DNA from 3 places in the Rhizobium sp. RHZ01 genome. Region 3 is predicted to be linked to each of the others. Evidence: riboswitches for the same ligand, from Rfam matches in the RefSeq annotation. Region 3 holds a riboswitch; each other region holds the start of a gene.
The links. A riboswitch is a leader RNA that binds a small molecule or an ion and turns the genes downstream of it on or off. The one in region 3 is predicted to bind cobalamin.

Region 1 (6,372 bases), on a different contig from region 3:
GTTGACCAGTGGCGGAGTAGCTCAGTAGGTCAGAGCAGAGGAATCATAATCCTTGTGTCGGGGGTTCAAATCCCTCCTCCGCTACCAGTCAAATGACGCATTTTCTTCTGTGGACTTTCCCATAAACCTTGGCTGCGGGCCTTTCTCCGTTGCTTACCCCTGTGCACCATGGGTCTGCGCTGTTGTCATCATTGTCGCTTAGACTGCTCGGCGAAAATCACGGATCGGATTTGAGAATGGCGAAGAAGCCGAAACTGGAACATTCCGAGCTTGCCGGTGAGTTTACCGATGATGGCGTGACCGTGCTCGTCGACATCTTCCGTCCGGCGGGTACGAATGGCGACTGGAAAATGGAAGTGGTGACCCAGCACGAGGATCTCATCGAATGGGAAGAGCCCTTCGCGACCGATCGCGAGGCCTTTGACGAGTTCCTGGCGACGATCGCACGCGAGGGGATCCGAACATTTCTGGAGGAAGAGGACCCGTCCGTCCACTAGCCCTTGCAACGTCGCGAAGGCTCGCGGCCGGCCGGCAAGCGGAGAATTGCTCGCAGCGCTCTACGTTCCGGAATATTGGTCCGCTCTCGGGCCGGCCAGCGTTACTTGCCAGGCGCTTCTGTCGTTGAAGTTCTGGCTTGCCAGAAAAGTATATCCCGTGCTTGCCTAGGGTTTTACTTTGCCTGCAAGATTGTCGAGAACATAATCGCCGGATCTCAGTCGGGCCAGCAGGACGACATGGTTGTTGCCGCGGCGATCGATGACAACCGAAAGCGCCAGTTTGTTCGACGCAAAGCCGGCGCCCAGCAAGGTTTTCAGCTTCAGTAGGGCATAGTCTTCGCAGTCGCCTTTGTTGTTGATGGGAAGCGACCAGTATTCGGATTTCCCCGATGTCTGTGCGTCCGTCGCCAGCGTTGACCTGCCTGTTCACCTTTTGAAGCAAAGGCATAGCCTTCTCGTCGGTCATCTCGTGGCCGCCGTTGCCATGGCAAAGCCAAGTATAGCGCGTGCAAGCCGAGGGGAAGCCTATCGGCGCTCCAATGGCGCCTGATGCGCGCAGGGCGGATCCTGCATAGCTCTCACCAGAAAACGCTGTGAAAACAAGCGTGAACGCTGCGAAAGCTGCCAAGGTCCGCGTCGAAAACATCCTATCGGCTGAGTGCTGCGCAACCAAGGTGGCGGTAACGAAGGCGGCGGTAACCAGGGTGGCGGTAACGAAGGTGGTGGCAACCAAGGCGGTGGCAACCAGGGTGGTGGCCACCAGGGTGGCGGCAACCAGGGTGGTGGAAACCAGGGTGTGGAAACCACCACTAAGGCTTATCTTACACGGCGACCAGCCTCAGTTCAGAGAAGCAAAGCCCGGGCGTATGTCCGGGCTTGGTCATTTCATCGTTGAGCAGTCTCAAAATCTGAAGCCAACGCCGACGGTAACAACCTTCTGATTGAAAACGGTGTCTATGCCCAAAAGGACTTTGCTGCCGTAGTCGTTGTAACGACATTCCACGCCCGAAGATGTTGTACGTGAAGGCGTAGTCGAGACCGGCTCCGGCGGTCCACCCTGAGAACTGGCATCGAAGCCGTTCCAGGTGAAAACTGGGGCTGCTGGTACAACCGCGGCCGCCCCCTCATAAGATCGGGGGGCGACGCCACCCCTGCAAGACCAATGAAGGCCGCCGAGGCGGCAGCGATACGAAAATGCGCGATAAATCCCTCTCCTATGACAAGGGTCCACTCACTTTGCGCACCGATCGGGCTAGGTCCGATCGGTGATCGCGGTCCATGCTGCGTGAGCGAACGTGGCCCTGTCTGAACGGGTCCATTACGAAGTTCTGATGTAGAGGACTACTGGAGAGGAGTGCGGAGCGCTTATCCGTTGGCCAATGTCTCGTGACGGTCAAGGGCGAACGAGCGCGTTTCTTCGGCGGGCATCGCCTTGCCGAAGAGATAGCCCTGTCCGACATCGCAGCCGAGTTGAAGCAGGTGGCCGAGTTGGCGATGCTCTTCGATGCCCTCGGCGGTGGTCTGTATGTTGAGGCTGCGCCCGAGCCCAAGCATGGCGCGGATGATTTTTTCCTGACGCTCATCATCGCGGTACGTTGCGATGAAGCTCTTGTCGATCTTGATCTTGTCGAAGCGATAGCGGGCGAGCTGGGCGAGGCTGGAGTAGCCGGTGCCGAAATCGTCAAGCGCGATCTGAACGCCTGCATCGTGGAGTTCATCCAGGATGATTGCGGCAACCGCCGGATCCTGGATCAGGGCATTTTCGGTGATCTCGATCTCCAGACGACTTGGCGGAAGACCATTTGCCGACAACACCTTGAAGATGCGCGAGGCCAGCAGCTTGTCCTCCATTTGCACCGGAGAGACATTGAAGGAGAGGGTAACGTGGTCGTCCCAGGCCAGGGCGTCTCCGCAGGCCTGCGCCAGAAGGTCTTCGAAAAGCTCGGTGATCAGTCCGGTCTCTTCGGCAATGCCGATGAACTCCGGCGGCGGAATGGCGACGCCTTCTTCGTCCGTCCAGCGAGCGAGCGCTTCGAAGCCGCAGACCGTGCCTCTCTTGAGATCGATCAACGGTTGATAGAAGGGGCGGATGGCCTTTTGCTGAATTGCGACGCGCAGCTTGGATTCCAGCGTCGCGCGCTTTGCCACCTTGTCCTGCATCGAGGCTTCGAACACCATGTGGTGGTTGGGGCCGCGTGACTTCGCCTCGTACATGGCGAGGTCGGCTCGGTGGGCCGCGTCCTCGAGCGGCTCTTGACCCTGCTCCCAGCGATCGTGGCCGACGCTGGCGCCGACTTCGACCGCGAACCCGTTGATGTGAATGGGCCGTGTTACGGCTTGAATGAGCAAACGCGCGAAGCGTTCTTCATGGCGGGAGGAGAGGCCAAGCGCAACGACGACGAACTCGTCGCCGCCGAAGCGATAGACGCAGTCCGCGTTTCCGATTGCGCAGATCCGTTTTGCCACCTCGATCAGAAGGGCGTCGCCGCCATTGTGGCCGACAAGGTCATTGACCTTCTTGAAGCCATCGAGGTCTATCGAGAAGATTGTCACGTTCTGCTCCCACTCGTCACCTTCGACGTCGGTCTTCGTCCTTTGCGGCAGGACTTTCCGTTCGAACGCATAGCGGTTGGGAAGTTTGGTGAGGTGGTCGTGGGTTGCTGTCCAGTCGGCCTTGGCCTGAGCGGTGGCCCGCAGCTCCATCTCCTTGCGCAAATCGACAATGCGCAGGATCGAATAGACGAAGCTCATCGCCCCGCCGATGCCAAGGGCGAGGACGAGCTTGTCTGCACCATAGCTTTCGTAGGCGCCGACGAAGGCGACCACACAGTTATCCAGTTCCAGGATTGCACCGACGAGCCATAGCGTTACCCCCAACGCCATGACCAACAAGCATTGCCTCCCGGCCCTGCTCTGGAAGAATACCGGCATGCTTTACTCCATCTCCACCCGGGCGCTGATGTATCATGGAAGTCTGAAGCGTTTGTTGAAATCAAAGGGCGATTTCTTGTTATCGAATCGCTATCACGGCGTGTGAACTGGCTCGAAAGCCGCGGTGAAAAACGAGGCGAGCGCTTGTCGCTCGCCTGTTGTTCTCAAAGTCTGGTTAGAAGGGTGACGCTGACGACGAGCAGGAGAAGCATCCCGGCGCCAGTCATACGTAGCAGGCGCGTGCGTCGCATCCGCGCGCCGCTCCAATCATAGGGCATGCAAAGTCCTCCTTGGGGCAAGGATTGACAGCCCGACGGTGTCGGGTCGAAAAACTATCGCATCGATTGCTTGCGTAAGGCTGGACTAAATTATCGCCCTGAAAATTAGGTGGTTTGTCCTTCGAAGCGCAGGGACCAGCGGCTTCCGTTGCTGGTCATGTGAGCGACGGCGAGCGGTTCGATATCGGTAATCCAGAATGATGACAGGGGGGCATTCAGCGTGCCGATGATGGCTGCTCGGATGACCGCCGCATGGGTAATGGCGATGATGTTACCGCCGGACTGCAAGTGCTCGCGCATCCAGCCGTTTACACGCATGCACACGGCAGCGATCGCCTCGCCACCATGCGGTGCTTCCTCCGGTTGCGCCATCCAGGCGGCAAGGTTCTCGGGTTCCGCTTGCTGGATCTCGGCGATCGAACGGCCCGCCCAGCGGCCAAAATCGCAATCGGCGAGCGCCTCGGAAACTTCCGGCTGCAAGCCAAGCGCGCCGGCCGTCTGCCGCGCGCGCAGCGTCGGGCTGGCGAAGACGCTGTCGGCGTGCCGCAGGCGTGGGGTGATTGCCCGTGTGGCAATGATTGCCTTTTCATTCAGCGGTTCGTCCTGCGGGAAGCGCGCCTCGCGGTTGGCGGCCGTCGGGCCGTGGCAGATCCAGGTAAGGCGCGTCATCACGTTCGTTGTCTCCGGATATCGGGGAGCGTGGCCCGCCGCTGCATGAAGTTTCGTTGACAGGTTCGAAGCGGCAGATATAACGGTGATGTTGTGGGTTTGGAAACCGGTGAAATTCCGGTGCGGTCGCGCCACTGTGATCAGGATGAGGATACCTCGGACTGGAAGTCAGACCCTGCCACGCAACGATTCTCGACTGAACGCGTCATTCCAGGAGGAATACATGTCTGACACTACTTTTGCGCCCGTCGCCGCACCGGCTCCGATTCCGGTTGGCGAGCTTTTGCCTTGGGCCATCTTCGGCGGTCTACTGATGCTCATCGCCATCTATTTCGTCGGTACCGAAGAGGGCGCGATGGCGCTTTTCAACGGTATGTACGTGCACGAGTTCGTGCATGACGGCCGGCATCTCCTCGGCTTTCCCTGCCACTAAGGGAGTTCCGGACATGGTTGGAAATCTTTTGCTTCGCGGCATGCTCGCGGGGGTGGTCGCTGGCGTCCTCGTTTTCGCCTTTGCGCATATTTTCGGCGAGCCGCTTGTCGACCAGGCGATCGCGTTCGAGGAGGCGGCCGCCCAGGCGGCGGGTGAAACTGCTGAGCCTGAAATCGTCAGCCGCGCCACGCAGGCGGGCCTTGGCCTCTTGACCGGTGTAATGGCCTACAGCATTGCTGTCGGCGGCCTGTTTGCCCTCGTATTCGCCTTTATCCAGGGGCGGTTCAGCAATCTGAGCGCCCGCGGGACCTGTGCCGTCATCGCCGTTGCGGCGTTTGTCGCTATCGTGATCGTACCCAACATAAAATATCCGGCCAATCCGCCGGCAGTCGGCAATCCCGACACCATTGGCGTCAGGACCGAGCTGTTTTTCCTGATGATCGTCGTTTCGATCGCTGCGCTTGTAGCGGCAATTGCGCTTGCACGCCGCCTCACGCCGCGGTTCGGTATGTGGAATGCGGCAATCGCGGCAGGTCTGGCCTATGTCGGTTTCATCGGCCTCGTGCAGTATCTGCTGCCGCCGATCAACGAGGTTCCGGAGAACTATTCGGCTATGGTTCTCTGGCGTTTCCGTACGACCACGATCGGGATGCACGCCATCCTATGGGGCGTTCTTGGCCTGGCCTTTGGTGCTCTGGCCGAGCGCAAGCTCGGTGCCGCACCCAGGCTCAGCGCTCGCGCGTCGGTCTTCCATTGATCGGAGAAGGCTCCGGAGTCCGGAGCCTGTCCTCAGAGATGACCAGTCGGCGTCCCATTTTTCTTGTAGCCATGATTGCTGTCCTGCAGCTTTGGTCCGTCGCGGCCGACGCGCACCAGCGGAGCAGCAGCGGTTCCCAAAGCGGCATCGCGATCGCCGAGATCTCACATGGCGAAATGGTCATGATGGCGGAGTATCGCGATCGGATCATTGATCTCGCGGCGCGTGCCACGGACACGAACGAGCCGTTCCGACGCGTGCTGAACTATGCGCAGATCCAGCATGCCTATTGTCTCTGGGGCAAGATGCCGGGCGGGGTGACCGACGAGGCCAGTCCATTCAATGAATGCTCGCACGCCTACCTCGCGGCAACGAAGGCCGTGCTCCTGTCGATGCGCAACATGGGCGCGGAGGCGGACGAGGCGGAGGCCATCGTCTCTGCGATCGACGCCGGCATGGTGTTGCGCGGTCTGGCGCTGATCACCTGCGAGTTCAGCGGTGAGGCGTTCAACACTGCGGATGTCGTTCGCCCGGTGTGGAGGAATGTTCCCTTGCATCCCGGCAGCATGGTGACGGTTACCGGCTTCGCGGCGGTGTTGCTGGCTGCGGCATATTGTGGACGGCGGCTGCTTCGGTGGATCGCGCCCTGACGAAACCTGCTCCGGCAGACCGTCCTTAATTTAACCCTGAATGGCTCTAGGTGTGTGGTCCCGGAATGAGATGGTGCGGATTGATTTTGAAGATTGACGGGTCCCTTGTCCAGGCGTTGCAGATTGCTTGATAGGGCGTTCGCCATCGGAGCGCCTT
Region 2 (6,372 bases), 120 kb from region 3:
GCCCATGTGAAGCGGGGTGGTCGGGTGATCGGGATTTGCGGCGGCTATCAGATGCTCGGGCGCAAGGTCCATGATCCCCTGGGCATCGAGGGACATGCGGTGGATATGGCGGGCCTCGGGCTGCTTGACGTCGAGACGGAGATGGCGCCTGAAAAGACCGTCCGCAACAGTGTTGCGACAGCAGTGGAGGACGGGTCCCCGCTTTCCGGCTACCAGATCCATCTCGGTATCACCTCCGGCGAAGACTGCGGCCGGCCGTTCGCGATCGTCGATGGTAGGCCGGATGGCGCGGTATCGGCAGACGGCCGGATTGCGGGAACCTATCTGCATGGGCTGTTCGCCAGCGACATCTACCGTTCTCGCTTGCTGCGCAGCTTTGGCCTTTCGGGCGACACGAATGACTATCGTGCCGGCGTCGAGAAAGCCCTGGACGACGTTGCGGCCGAACTGGAAGCCTGTCTTGACCGGCGCTGGCTGGACGAACTTCTCGGCTAGATCTCGCCGGATATTTCGCGGCGGCGGCGATCGAGTTCTTCGCTGTAACGGCGCAGCGTATGCGCCTCGCTCAACTGGCCGACAACCTTGCGCTCAATCAGATTGTTGACGACGGCGAGCGCTTCGCTTTCGGTCTTGTCGAAGATGGCGGCTGCCTGCTTGGCGTTCATCTGCGGCTGCAGGAAATCGTTCTTGTAGCGGATGAATTCGCTGAGATCCTTGCCGGTTTCGTCGGTATCGGTCAGGTTCGCGTAAATCTCCGGAACGAGCACGAGGCCGCTGTACTTGCCGGTACCATCGACCAGGACGACCCGCTGCGCCGAGCCGATGGGGAAGCGTTCCTTGAACTCATCGATCGAGAGAGCGGCATTGGCGGTCTTCACATCGGCGCGCATCAGCCGGTCAACCGTTAGGTTGCGGATCCAGCCGACATCGTGCGCGCTGCGAATGCTCTCGCCGCGCAGGTGGAAGCGCCATGTTGCGAAGGAGTAGCCGAAGGTGCTGCGGACGACGAGCGAGGAGGTGATGACCGCCGCCAGCACAAGCGCCGTGATCGGAAAGTCGCCGGTAATTTCGAGAGCAAGGAACGTCATCGTCAGCGGCCCGCCGATGACGGCGACCGCAAGCGAACTCATGCCGACGACCGCGTAGATGACCGGTGTCAGCGTAGCGTGAGCGAAGTAGGGGGCGGAATAGGCGAAGAACTTGCCTACCAGCGCGCCCATGAACAGCGACGCGAAGAACAGACCGCCTCTGAAGCCCGAACCGATCGAGATCGCGGAGGCGAAGGCTTTCAGGAGGAACAGGCCCACGAGCACCGGAATCGCGACGTCGCGCCCGAGGTTGAGGTGGAGCGCGCCATGTCCTGCCGACAGCACCTGCGGTGTGATCAGCGCGAGGAGGCCAACGACGATGCCGCCAAGGGCAGGGCGCAGCGGCGTCGCGATCGAACTCCGGCGAGCCAATTCCTCGATCCAGGCAACGCCCTGCATGATCATGATACCGACACCCGCACAGAATGCGCCGAGCAGGAGAGCCGGGACGTAATCAGCCGGCATGACCGTACCGAATTCGCCAACGTCGATCAGGAAATCGCTGCCACCGAGCAGCCGAGCCACCAGCGTCGAAACCAGCGCAGAAACCACAACCGGCGTTAGCGAGACGATGGTGTACGAGCCGATGATGAGCTCGAAGGCGTAGAATGCGCCGGTCAGCGGGGCATTGAAGGCAGCGGCAATCGCACCCGCTGCGCCGCACCCAACGAGAACGCGCAGGTCCGAGCGGCGAAGCTGCAGCTTCAGCCCGAGCTTCGAGGCCAGTCCGGCCGCCAGCTGCGTGTAACCGGCTTCCAGGCCGACGGAGGCCCCGAAACCATTAGAAATAAGATTTTGGACTGCGACCAGAATGCTATCGGTGAGAGATAGCCGACCGCCATGCAGTGCGTTCGCCTCGATCGGATCCACCATCGGCTTCTTGCGGGTCTTGGCAAGCACGAACAGCAACAGACCCAGGAGAATGCCGCCGCAGACCGGCGCCGTCAGCAACAGCAGCTTGTTGTCGATCTGCGACGAACTCAGTCTCTCGACGTCGCTGATTCCGAAGATCAGGCTGTGCATTTCGCGGGAAATGAGACCCATACCGGTCACCGCCAAACCCGATATGACACCGACGATCGCGCCGGCGATGACCATCCCCATCTCGCTGCGGCGCAGCAGGGCGCGCATCCGCCCGATATCGAGAAGGGTATGAAACGGACCGAAGCGGCGAATATCGATTTTGAGGAGCATGGCAGGAAAACTAGGCGGGCGCAGGCGCGTTCAAGTGCGAGGAAGGGAGGGGCAAATCAGTGGCGCGACCCGCTTGCGATGCAATTGCGGCAAAAGACCGGCGCGGACAATAATTATTTATGACGTAAGCCACTGATAAAAGACGATAAATCTTGTAGAGTAGGTCGACTTGACAGCGTTTCGCGGCGATGACGGCAATCTTAGGAGCGACGGCTTTTGATTGACTTCAGGAGTGGCCTTGCCTAACGATGACGCCATAACGGATGGTTCCGGACCGGTTGAATCGGTGCGGATGAAAAGGGAATGTGAAGCGGTGGACCCAATTCGGGCACCGTCATCAGAGCCGACCCCGCGACTGTAGAGCGGTCAGGGTTTTCTGTCCGGCGTTGGTTTCGCGTGGCTGACAGCCTGCAAGGGTGCAGGCGGGCTGTGCGAAAGTGGCGACGGAAAAGTCACTGGCAGTGCATCATGATCAACCGGGGCAGGACGCCTCTTACGTCTACGAATCGTCCGCCTTTTCATGAAATGCAGCCGGGAAGGCGAGGAAGATCCGCTGGCACGATCTGGGGCGACCGGTTTCCGGTTTGCCCCGATCGCGGCCAAGACCCGCGAGCCAGGAGACCTGCCAACTGTGCCGGGCGAAAAGCCCATTCCTGGGTGATGCCCGCTGCCAGCACGGAGGTTGTCATGGCTGAAAGACAGATTTGCCGGCTGCGCTCCGCAGTCGTTCCGGTCTCTCGCGGAAGGCTTCCGAAGATCGGTCAGCGTTTTCCATGAGCCCGATATCATCAGGCGCGACTTTCATCCTGGGCGGCGCGCGCTCGGGCAAATCGCGTTTTGCCGAGCAACTGGTCGTCTCGAGCGGCCTGGAGCACCATTACGTGGCGACCGGTCGGGCTTGGGACAACGAGATGCGCGCCCGGATCGACAAGCACAAAGCCGATCGCGGCGATCTCTGGCATACCCATGAAGAGCCGCTGGATCTTGTCGGCTGCCTGCGGGCGATCGATGGCGAGAAGCGGGCAGTTTTGGTGGATTGCCTGACGCTTTGGATCACCAATCTGATGATGGAAGACCGCGACATAGGGGCGGAATTTGCCTCGCTTGTGGCGTATCTGCCGACGGCACGAGCCCGTCTCGTCATCGTTTCCAATGAGGTCGGTCTCGGTATCGTGCCGGAAAACCGCATGGCGCGGGAGTTTCGGGACCATGCCGGCCGTCTGCATCAAATGATCGCGGCCGAGGCCGTGGATGTGTATTTTATCGCGGCTGGACTGCCGTTGAAGATGAAGGGTTGAATTTCATGAACCAGCAGAAAATTCCGGCGACCGTGATCACGGGTTTCCTCGGCGCCGGCAAGACGACGATGATCCGCAATCTGCTCTCCAATGCCAACGGTAAGAAGATCGCGCTTATCATCAACGAATTCGGCGATCTCGGCGTCGACGGCGACGTGCTCAAGGGCTGCGGCGCGGAGAACTGCACCGAGGATGACATCATCGAGCTCACCAATGGCTGCATCTGCTGCACGGTTGCCGACGACTTCATTCCGACGATGACCAAGCTTCTGGAGCGCGAACAGCGCCCCGACCATATCGTTATTGAAACATCCGGTCTCGCGCTGCCGCAGCCGCTCGTTGCGGCGTTCAACTGGCCTGATATCCGCACGCAGGTCACCGTCGATGGCGTCGTTACCGTTGTCGACAGCGCCGCCGTTGCCGCGGGCCGCTTCGCGGACGATCACGATGCCGTCGAGGCTCGTCGGGTCGAAGACGAGTCGCTCGACCATGAGAGCCCGATCGAGGAGCTTTTCGAGGACCAGCTGACCTGCGCCGATCTGATCGTACTCAACAAGACCGACCTTCTCGACACCGCCGGCCTTGGTCGCGTGCGCGATGAGGTTGCTTCCCGTATCGCTCGCAAGCCTGTCATGATCGAGGCGCGCAATGGCGAGGTTCCGGCAAGCGTGCTGCTCGGGCTCGGCGTCGGTACGGAAGACGATGTGGTCAATCGCAAGTCCCACCATGAACTCGAACACGAGGACGGCGTGCCGCACGATCATGACGAGTTCGACAGCTTCGTGGTCGAGCTTGGTCCTGTTGCCGATCCGGCAGCCTTCGTGGATGCGCTGAGGGGCATCATCGGGGAACATGACGTGCTGCGGCTCAAGGGCTTCATCGATGTTCCCGGCAAGCCGATGCGCCTGCAGTTGCAGGCGGTCGGCAGCCGGATCGACCACTATTTCGATCGCGCCTGGGCGCCGGGCGAAGCACGCGGCACCCGTCTTGTCGTCATCGGCTTGCACGAGATGGACGAAGCGGCGGTGCGCAAGGCGATCGAAGCGCTGGCATAAGGCAAGACCGATGCATCTGCTTCTGGCACAGCAGGGAACAATCAGTGACGCCGAGGAGGCGATCGATCTCGGTCAATCGCCCGGCGATGTCCTGTTCCTGTCGGCTGCCGATACCGAGCTTGCCGCGATAGCCGCCGCTTATGACGAACCGTCGGCCGGCTTCTCGCTGCGGCTGGCAAGCCTGATGAGCCTGAAGCATCCAATGTCGGTCGATGCCTATATCGAGCGGACGGCCCGCCACTCCAAGCTAATCGTCGTGAGGGCGCTGGGTGGCGCCAGCTACTTCCACTATGCGCTGGAGGCGCTCCATACGGCGGCAGCTCGATCTGGCGCGTTCATCGCCGTGCTGCCCGGAGATTCGAAGTCCGATGCGGGGTTGACACCATTTTCGAATGTACCGCTTGAAGACCTGAACGCCCTTTGGGCCTATCTCATCGAAGGCGGCGATGCCAATTCGCGGGCGTTTCTGGACTATGCCGGTGCGATGCTCTCGGGAACTGAAAAGCCGGAAGCGGCATCGCCGCTGATGAAGGCTGGGATCTGGTGGCCGGGCAAGGGCGTCGTCGGCGTCGAAGAGTGGAGGTCGGCGTGCGACGAACGGGTGCGCTTCGTACAGGGAGTGTCACAAACGCCTGTGGTCGCGGTCAGCTTCTATCGCGCGCTCGTGCAAAGCGGAGAGACCAAGCCTGTCGAAGCCTTGATCGATACGCTGCTGGCTGAAGGCATCCGGCCGCTGCCGGTGTTTGCTTACAGCCTCAAGGATCCTGTCTCGAAGGGCATTCTCGAAAGTGTTTTTAACGCCATCAAGCCCGAGGTGGTGATCAATACGACAGGCTTTGCCGTGTCTGCGCCTGGTGCGGATCGCGAGCAGACCGTGCTCGAGGCGAACGACGCGGTGGTGCTTCAGGCGATCTTTTCGGCGTCGTCGCGCCAAGCGTGGGCCGCTTCCTCGCAGGGGCTCTCCGTACGCGACCTTGGAATGAATGTTGCGCTGCCGGAGGTTGACGGACGGGTGCTTGCCCGAGCGGTTTCATTCAAGTCGGCATCGCGCTACGACGCGCGCGTCGAGGCCAATATTGTCGGCAGCGAGCCGGATATCGAGCGGATGCGCTATACAGCGCGGCTTGCAGCCAACTGGGCCAATCTGCGGACGACACCCGTCGGCAAGAGACACATCGCTCTTGTCATGGCGAACTATCCGAACCGCGATGGCAGACTCGGTAACGGCGTCGGGTTGGACACGCCCGCCGGCACCGTTGAGGTGCTGAAGGCAATGGGTGGCGCCGGCTATCCAGTCGCGGATATTCCCGATGATGGCGATGCGCTGATACGACGCCTGATGGAAGGGCCGACAAGTTCAGGACAGGATGGGAAGCTTGTTCGCGAATCGCTTTCAGTGAGTCGATACAAGGCTTTCTTCGGAAGTCTTCCCAAAAAGATTCAGGATGAAATCTGTGGGCGTTGGGGCGCACCCGAGGCCGATCCCTATGTCGTGGAGGGCGCTTTTGCGCTGCCGTTCATGCGTCTTGGTGAGCTGCTGGTCGGCATCCAGCCGGCGCGCGGCTACAACGTCGATCCAAAGGAAAGCTACCATTCCCCGGATCTCGTGCCACCGCATGGCTATCTTGCCTTTTACGCTTTCCTTCGCCACGAATTCGGTGCCCACGCCGTTATTCACATGGGCAAGCACGGCAATCTGGAATGGCTGCCGGGCAAGGCGCTGGCTTTGTCAGTGGA
Region 3 (6,372 bases):
AGCAGACCAGGAAGAGCAGGAAAGCAATAATAAAGCTCCACGAGCCGCCAACACGCGCAATCGTATCTGCCAAGCGCTGGCCGGAGGAAGATTCGGCTTGAAGAGCGGCATTGATATCGGTCGAGATTATCTTCCGCTCGTGCGCCTTCGCGAGAACGCGCCTTTCGATCTCGCCGAGTTCGTCGGCCGGCTTGTCGAAGTGATGGTGGATGAGGTCCGATAGGTTATGCATGGCCGACTCCGAATGCTAGATCGCTCGGGCGCCAGTATTCCGTAATGTTTTCAAATTGCAATGCGGGCTTGTGCCGCTTTTCTATGTGCCTTGCGCATAGAGCCAGGCATGCTGCGGGAAGAACCGCTCGAGCGTCTGAGCCTTGCCGAACATGATGTCATGCTGGAGGTATCGATAGTCCCGGACGAGGGGATCGAGGTTCTTCGGCTTCAGGACCCAATCGGGAGATGCCGTGTTGTCGCGGGCAATGAGCTGATATCGGTCGATGACGCTGTACTTCTTCTGCACGCGGCCGAGGAAGCCCGTGTAGTAGGGATGCTCGAAGCCGGCGAACTTCAGGAGGTGGTACGAAAGCAGTGAGGGGCTGATGGTGCCGACATCCTTCTTGCTGCCCTTCTTGTTCGACCAGATGACGAGCGGGGTCTCGTGTTCCTGCTTCATGACGCTCACTGATGCCTTGCGGGTGGCAACCTGGTCCGGCATGTAGCCGGTCGCCATGTAGACATTGCCGAGCGGGGGCAGGTGGTCGCCCCACAGCACGATGATCGTTTCGCGGTCGCGCTTTTCTGCCCAATCCATCAGCATCTTGAGGCTGTCGTCGGCTTCCTTGACACCCTGCGTATAGGTGCCAAGGGTGGCGCGGTCGGCATCGTTCAGGTTGCCCTTGATGTCGATAGTGTTGTGGGCGTAACGGTTCGGTTCGTAGGGGCCATGTCCCTGCAAGGTGACGCCAAAGAAGAAGAACGGGCGATCCATGCCGTCAGCCTCGTTCATGATCTCCTTCATAAGCGACTCGTCCGAAGCGAAGATGCCTCGCTTTTCCATGGGAGGCAGGGTTTCTTCGGAGCGGAACTGCTCGAAGCCGAAGTCCTTGTAAACCTCGTTGCGATTCCAGAACCAGCCGCTGAACGGATGAAGCGACCGCGCCGCGTAACCTTCGCCACGGAAGAACGTGGCGAGCGAGGGAACATCACGACGGATGTATTGCTGGTAGGGAATGCTGCCGTATGGCAGGAAGGCGTTGGAGAAACCTGTCAGCGCCTCGAATTCGACATTGGCGGTCATGCCGCCAAACTCCGGCGAGAAGACATAGCCGGACTGCTCTGCACGGATCGTCGGCATAGGATCTGGCGACAGGCTCAGCGTCTTCAGGCGGGTCGGATCCCAGAATGACTCGCTCATCAGCATGATCACGTCGGGCTTTTCGCGTGGCCCGCTGAGGTAGCCGTAGTTGCGGCCGGGGATGGCGTCGAGCGCCTCTGTACCGAAGCCGACAGGCGCTGCCACGTCTGCCATCGGAATGTTGAAGATGAAGGCGAGGATGAAGCCGTTGCTGCGGTAGTTTTCCTTCTGGTCCCACATCATCGGAACCACCTGCAGGCGGTCACGGATGAAGGAATATTGGGAATAGTCCATCAAGGACCCGAAAGCCGCGATAACGGGCAGGCCGACGCAAAGCCGGCGGACGCGAGAGGCCCTTGGGAGCTTTGGGAAGTTGCGCCAGGCGAAGCGCCAGAGGAAGACAATCGCGGTAACGGACAAGACGATGCCGACAAGCATCGCAACGGCCGTCCAGGGGCGGTCGCGCACCATCACAGGGAGCAGTTCCATGATCTGCCGCCCGAAAAGGACGTCCGATGGATAAAGCGGGTCCGAAAGGTAGTGCTGCTTCTGGTTGGATACGATGGCGGGGACGATCACAAGCGGAAGAACGATCAGCGCCGAAATGAACCGCCGGCCCAGGACTGCATCGAGCGACAGCATCAGGACAGTCAACATCACAACCGTCGTCATCCCCGGACGCACAGGCGATGTCAGGAATTCGCGGACGTCGGCCAACCCATCGCGGGCAATGATCTCGACAGTGGCGGTGGCAAGGAGCGCAAGCAGGGCACAAAAAGCAACGCTGAGTGCGGTGCGTAGGGCGGGCGACCGAGCGCTTCCCCCGAAATCGGTGGAAAGCGACGCAAAACGCGCTGCCGCTGCAGACCTCATTACCAACGCGATCAACTGGAAAACTCCGACGTCATAAAAGCTTCGTCGAACTGTCACATCTTTGTCATGAATGCTAGATGAACCGTTAGGTTTCCTGCATTTGTGATCGGTGGATAAAACGCCCATCACGCAGGAACTACCTCCAGAGCAGATTCTCGGTCAGGCGCATTTGCTTGTGCTGAGTGGCGAGCCGTCGTAGGTCTGGCGGATTCGATGCTTAGGAGGATTCAGATTGCGCAGTTCCGTTGAGATCTACAGCATCAGGACAGGCGAGGCGCGCGTCGTCTGGCAAACCACGCAACTCGTTGAGGCGCCGAACTTTTCGTCGGATGGGACCTATCTTCTGTTGAACGGCGACGGACTCCTCTACCGTCTCGCACTTGATGGTTCGAGCAAGGTCGGCAAGGTCGATACCGGCTTTGCGACGACCTGCAACAACGACCACGGCATTTCGCCCGATGGCCGCCAGATCGTCATCTCCGACAAAACCGAGTTCGGGAAGTCGACGATTTATGTGCTGCCGGCCGAAGGTGGTACGCCGCGGCTGGTGACGCAAAATCGGCCATCCTATTGGCACGGCTGGTCGCCCGACGGGAAGCAACTCGCCTATTGTGGCATCCGCAACGATTTGTTCGATATCTACACGATCTCCGTTGACGGCGGCGAAGAAAAGCGGCTGACCCACGGCGAGGGACGCAATGACGGGCCGGACTATTCCGCCGACGGTCAATGGATCTACTTCAATTCTAGCCGCACCGGCCTCATGCAAATCTGGCGAATCCATCCCGATGGGACCGGTCTTGAGCAGGTCACCAGTGACAACTATGGGAACTGGTTTGCCCATCCGTCGCCCAACAACGACAAGGTTCTGATCCTTTCTTACGATCCTGATGTGTTCGACCATCCACGCGATCTCGATGTTCGCCTGCGGCTGATGGACATGGACGGCGGAAACCTGACGATGCTCTTCGATCTCTTCGGCGGGCAGGGAACGATCAACGTGCCCAACTGGTCGCCGTCAGGTGATGAGTTCGCCTATGTGCGCTACTTTCCCGTCTCGGATTAAGGGATTGCGTCGGCCAGGGTTTATGGGCATAGACGCGTCCGTCGGGTGCCCGCCGCGGGCGGGAGAATCGGGAATTCGGTGAAAGACCGAAACGTGCCCAACGCTGTAAGGCTGACGGCTGCCGCAAAGAGCCACTGGTCCAGTACCGGGAAGGCGCGGCAGTCGGATGACGCCAAGTCAGAAGACCGGCCCGACACCATAGACTGACCCGCGTGGACGGCGGGCGGTTGTGTTGTTGGGGATTGACGATGCGACCAGACCATTCAGGCTCCCTGTCGGGAGCCGCAGCCTTTTCGACCGAGGAACGCGACGCCGTCTACAGGGCGATTTCGACGCGACGCGACGTGCGTTCCGAGTTTCTCCCGGATGCCATACCGGACGACGTCGTCAAAAGGCTTCTGACGGCCGCGCATCACGCGCCGTCCGTTGGGTTCATGCAGCCCTGGAATTTTATCCTGGTGCGCGATGACAAGGTGAAGGAGGCCGCGTGGCAGGCCTTCAATCGCGCCAACCGCGAGGCCGGCGAGATGTTTGAAGGCGGGCGGCAACAGCTCTATCGCTCGCTGAAGCTTGAGGGCATCCGAACCGCACCGCTCAGCATCTGCGTGACCTGCGATCCGGACCGCTGCGGCGATGTCGTTCTTGGCAGGACGCACAATCGGCGGATGGATTCCTACTCCACGGTCTGTGCCGTGCAGAATCTGTGGCTCGCCGCCCGCGCCGAAGGCGTGGGGGTCGGCTGGGTGAGTATCTTTCACGAGTCCGATATCAAGGACATCCTCGGTGTTCCTGATCGGGTCGAGATCGTTGCCTGGCTCTGCGTCGGCTATGTCGACCGGCTCTATGACCAGCCGGAACTCGCCGTCAAAGGATGGCGCCAGCGATTGCTGCTGGATGAACTGGTGTTTACGGATCGCTGGGACAATCCAGCGGACTGAGGGCGGCTATTGCTGCTGCGGCTGAGGGCCCGGCTTTGCCGGATGCTTGAGGTCGATTGTGCCTTGGTCGCCGGCCAAGAACTGCGGACCGATCTGGCGCACCTTGTTGGTCGCCGGATCATATGGCCTGTCCGGCACCTGAGGCTGCGGTGCAGCCGGGGCGGCGACCTTTCTCGCTGGCTCGGGCTTCTTGGTTTCGATCGTGGTGATCGATCCTTGTTGCGGCGGTTCGCTGATCGATTGGCTTTTTCGCATCCGCTCATAGTAGGCGTTGAGGTCGCAGCTGCAGGATGATTTTTCGCCGGGTTTGCGGTTCTTGTAGGCGAAAGCGTTCGGCATTGCGCTGTAAGGAGCGCCCGTCGCCGCCGATATCATCTGTGAAGTCTCAGTGCTGGAGACGTCATGATAAAAGAGCTCGGTGTCGATGCCGGGACACATCTTCGAGCAGGTGTCGGCATCGCGGGCGAAGTCCTGCGAGGTTGCATTCGAGCTTAACGGAAAAAAGCCACCGTCGCAGGTGCGCACACAGACGGTATTGAGATGAGAGGGCGTCGACATGCCGGGGAGACCGTATCGGCGCTGGCCGGGATCGCCACCCGGCGGTACGAAGGTGTCGTTTCGCAGCGCCTGATCTTCAATGCTTGGAGGCGGTGCATATCCATCGCCGCTGTCGGCGGGCCACTGTTCCTCGTTGCAGCCATTGTCATCGAGCGCCGCAAGAAGCTCGTTTCGCGTGCGGACATCCTCGCTTTGGCCACGCAGCTCGTCGCGCCGCTGCTGCAGATAACGGATGTTGTCGACCATTTTGCTCTCCGCGCGCTCAAGCTCCCCGCAATAGCCGTCATCGTCGCCGATCACGACCATGCTGCCGCTTGTGCAGCCGTTCTGACGGAGATCGCTACGGACTTTGCGAAGCTCAAGGTTCTGTTCGGCGATGGCGCTGGCGAATTTGCGCACCTCGGGTGTGCTGCCGATGATTTGCGGCAGATCCGCAAGGCGGGCACGCAGGTCTCCGCAGATCGCCGGCACCTGGGCATGGGCCGGGCCGATCAACACAAGTGCGGCTGCGAATGACAGAATCCAGCGGTTCAAGGCATCGTCCCATCGGTGAGCAGGTCGTAAGGCGCGGCGTCCCGCCGCGCCTCCATTGCTAGCCCGTTTGTCTTAACAGGCTGCAGTCGGAATCTTAGCGCATTTTCTCGATCGGCCGCAAATCACGCCGGCTGTGAAGCCTCGACGACGGCGAGGGCAGCCATGTTGACGACACCGCGGGAGGTCACCGAGGGCGCCAGGATGTGCGCCGGCAGCGCAGCGCCCAGCAGGATCGGCCCTACATGCAAGCCGTCGATCATCGATTTCACGACGCCGAGGGTGATATTCGCCGAATCCAGGTTCGGGAAGACCAGCAGGTTCGCTTCGTCATGCAGGGTCGTGTCGGGCATGACGCGCTTGCGCAGGGCGTCGGAGATCGCGCTCTCGCCATGCATCTCGCCGTCGACTTCAAGCTCCGGGGCTGCTTCGCGAACGAGCTTGAGAGCAGCACGCATCTTCGTCGCGCTCTCGGATTCACGCGAGCCGAAATTCGAGTGGGAAACGAGGGCCACGCGCGGCGTAATGCCGAAGCGCTTGATTTCCTCGGCGGCGAGAACCGCGGACTCGGCGATTTCTTCCGCAGTCGGATTGAAGGTGACGTAGGTGTCCGTGAAGAACGTGGCTCCGCGCTGCGAGATCAGCAGGCTGAGTGCCGAGAAGTCGCAGACGTCATGCCGCTTGCCGATGATCTGGCGAACGTCGCGCAGATGCTTCTCGTAACGGCCTTCCAGGCCGCAGATCAGAGCGTCGGCTTCGCCGCGCTTCAGCGCCAGCGCGCCGATGACGGTCGTGTTGGTACGAACGATCGTGCGGGCGGCCTCCGGAATGACGCCGCGACGCCCGACCAGCGAGAAGTAGAGATCGACATATTCGCGGAAGCGCGGATCGTCTTCCGGGTTGATGACGTCGAAATCCGAAAGCGGGCGGATGCGCAGGCCGTAGCGCTGGAGGCGCGTTTCGATGACCTGCGGGCGGCCGATCAGGATCGGTTCGGCAATGCCTTCTTCCAGCAGCACCTGCGCGGCGCGCAGCACGCGTTCATCCTCACC

Region 1: another riboswitch for cobalamin. It lies ahead of IB248_RS22825 (CbtB domain-containing protein); the one in region 3 lies ahead of bluB (5,6-dimethylbenzimidazole synthase).
Region 2: another riboswitch for cobalamin. It lies ahead of cobU (bifunctional adenosylcobinamide kinase/adenosylcobinamide-phosphate guanylyltransferase); the one in region 3 lies ahead of bluB (5,6-dimethylbenzimidazole synthase).

What each region holds. Positions count from the first base shown of each region.
Region 1 is NZ_JACUZZ010000025.1:14-6,385, reverse strand. Features, by position in the region: tRNA gene IB248_RS22855 (tRNA-Met) at 11-87, shown strand; gene IB248_RS22850 (hypothetical protein) at 237-497, shown strand; partial or broken gene IB248_RS22845 (transglutaminase-like cysteine peptidase) at 558-1,143, opposite strand; gene IB248_RS22840 (hypothetical protein) at 1,091-1,438, shown strand; partial or broken gene IB248_RS31880 (porin family protein) at 1,399-1,561, opposite strand; gene IB248_RS22835 (EAL domain-containing protein) at 1,863-3,428, opposite strand; gene IB248_RS22830 (histidine phosphatase family protein) at 3,812-4,375, opposite strand; cobalamin riboswitch at 4,433-4,570, shown strand; gene IB248_RS22825 (CbtB domain-containing protein) at 4,599-4,808, shown strand; gene IB248_RS22820 (CbtA family protein) at 4,822-5,565, shown strand; gene IB248_RS22815 (hypothetical protein) at 5,604-6,215, shown strand; partial or broken gene IB248_RS22810 (IS481 family transposase) at 6,262-6,372, opposite strand, start outside.
Region 2 is NZ_JACUZZ010000004.1:44,414-50,785, forward strand. Features, by position in the region: gene IB248_RS06340 (cobyric acid synthase) at 1-495, shown strand, start outside; gene IB248_RS06345 (chloride channel protein) at 492-2,282, opposite strand; cobalamin riboswitch at 2,530-2,927, shown strand; gene cobU (bifunctional adenosylcobinamide kinase/adenosylcobinamide-phosphate guanylyltransferase) at 3,056-3,580, shown strand; gene cobW (cobalamin biosynthesis protein CobW) at 3,586-4,635, shown strand; gene cobN (cobaltochelatase subunit CobN) at 4,646-6,372, shown strand, end outside.
Region 3 is NZ_JACUZZ010000004.1:166,652-173,023, forward strand. Features, by position in the region: gene IB248_RS06955 (DUF1003 domain-containing protein) at 1-232, opposite strand, end outside; gene IB248_RS06960 (LTA synthase family protein) at 314-2,242, opposite strand; gene IB248_RS06965 (PD40 domain-containing protein) at 2,460-3,293, shown strand; cobalamin riboswitch at 3,320-3,502, shown strand; gene bluB (5,6-dimethylbenzimidazole synthase) at 3,542-4,231, shown strand; gene IB248_RS06975 (DUF2865 domain-containing protein) at 4,238-5,323, opposite strand; gene IB248_RS06980 (NADP-dependent malic enzyme) at 5,446-6,372, opposite strand, start outside.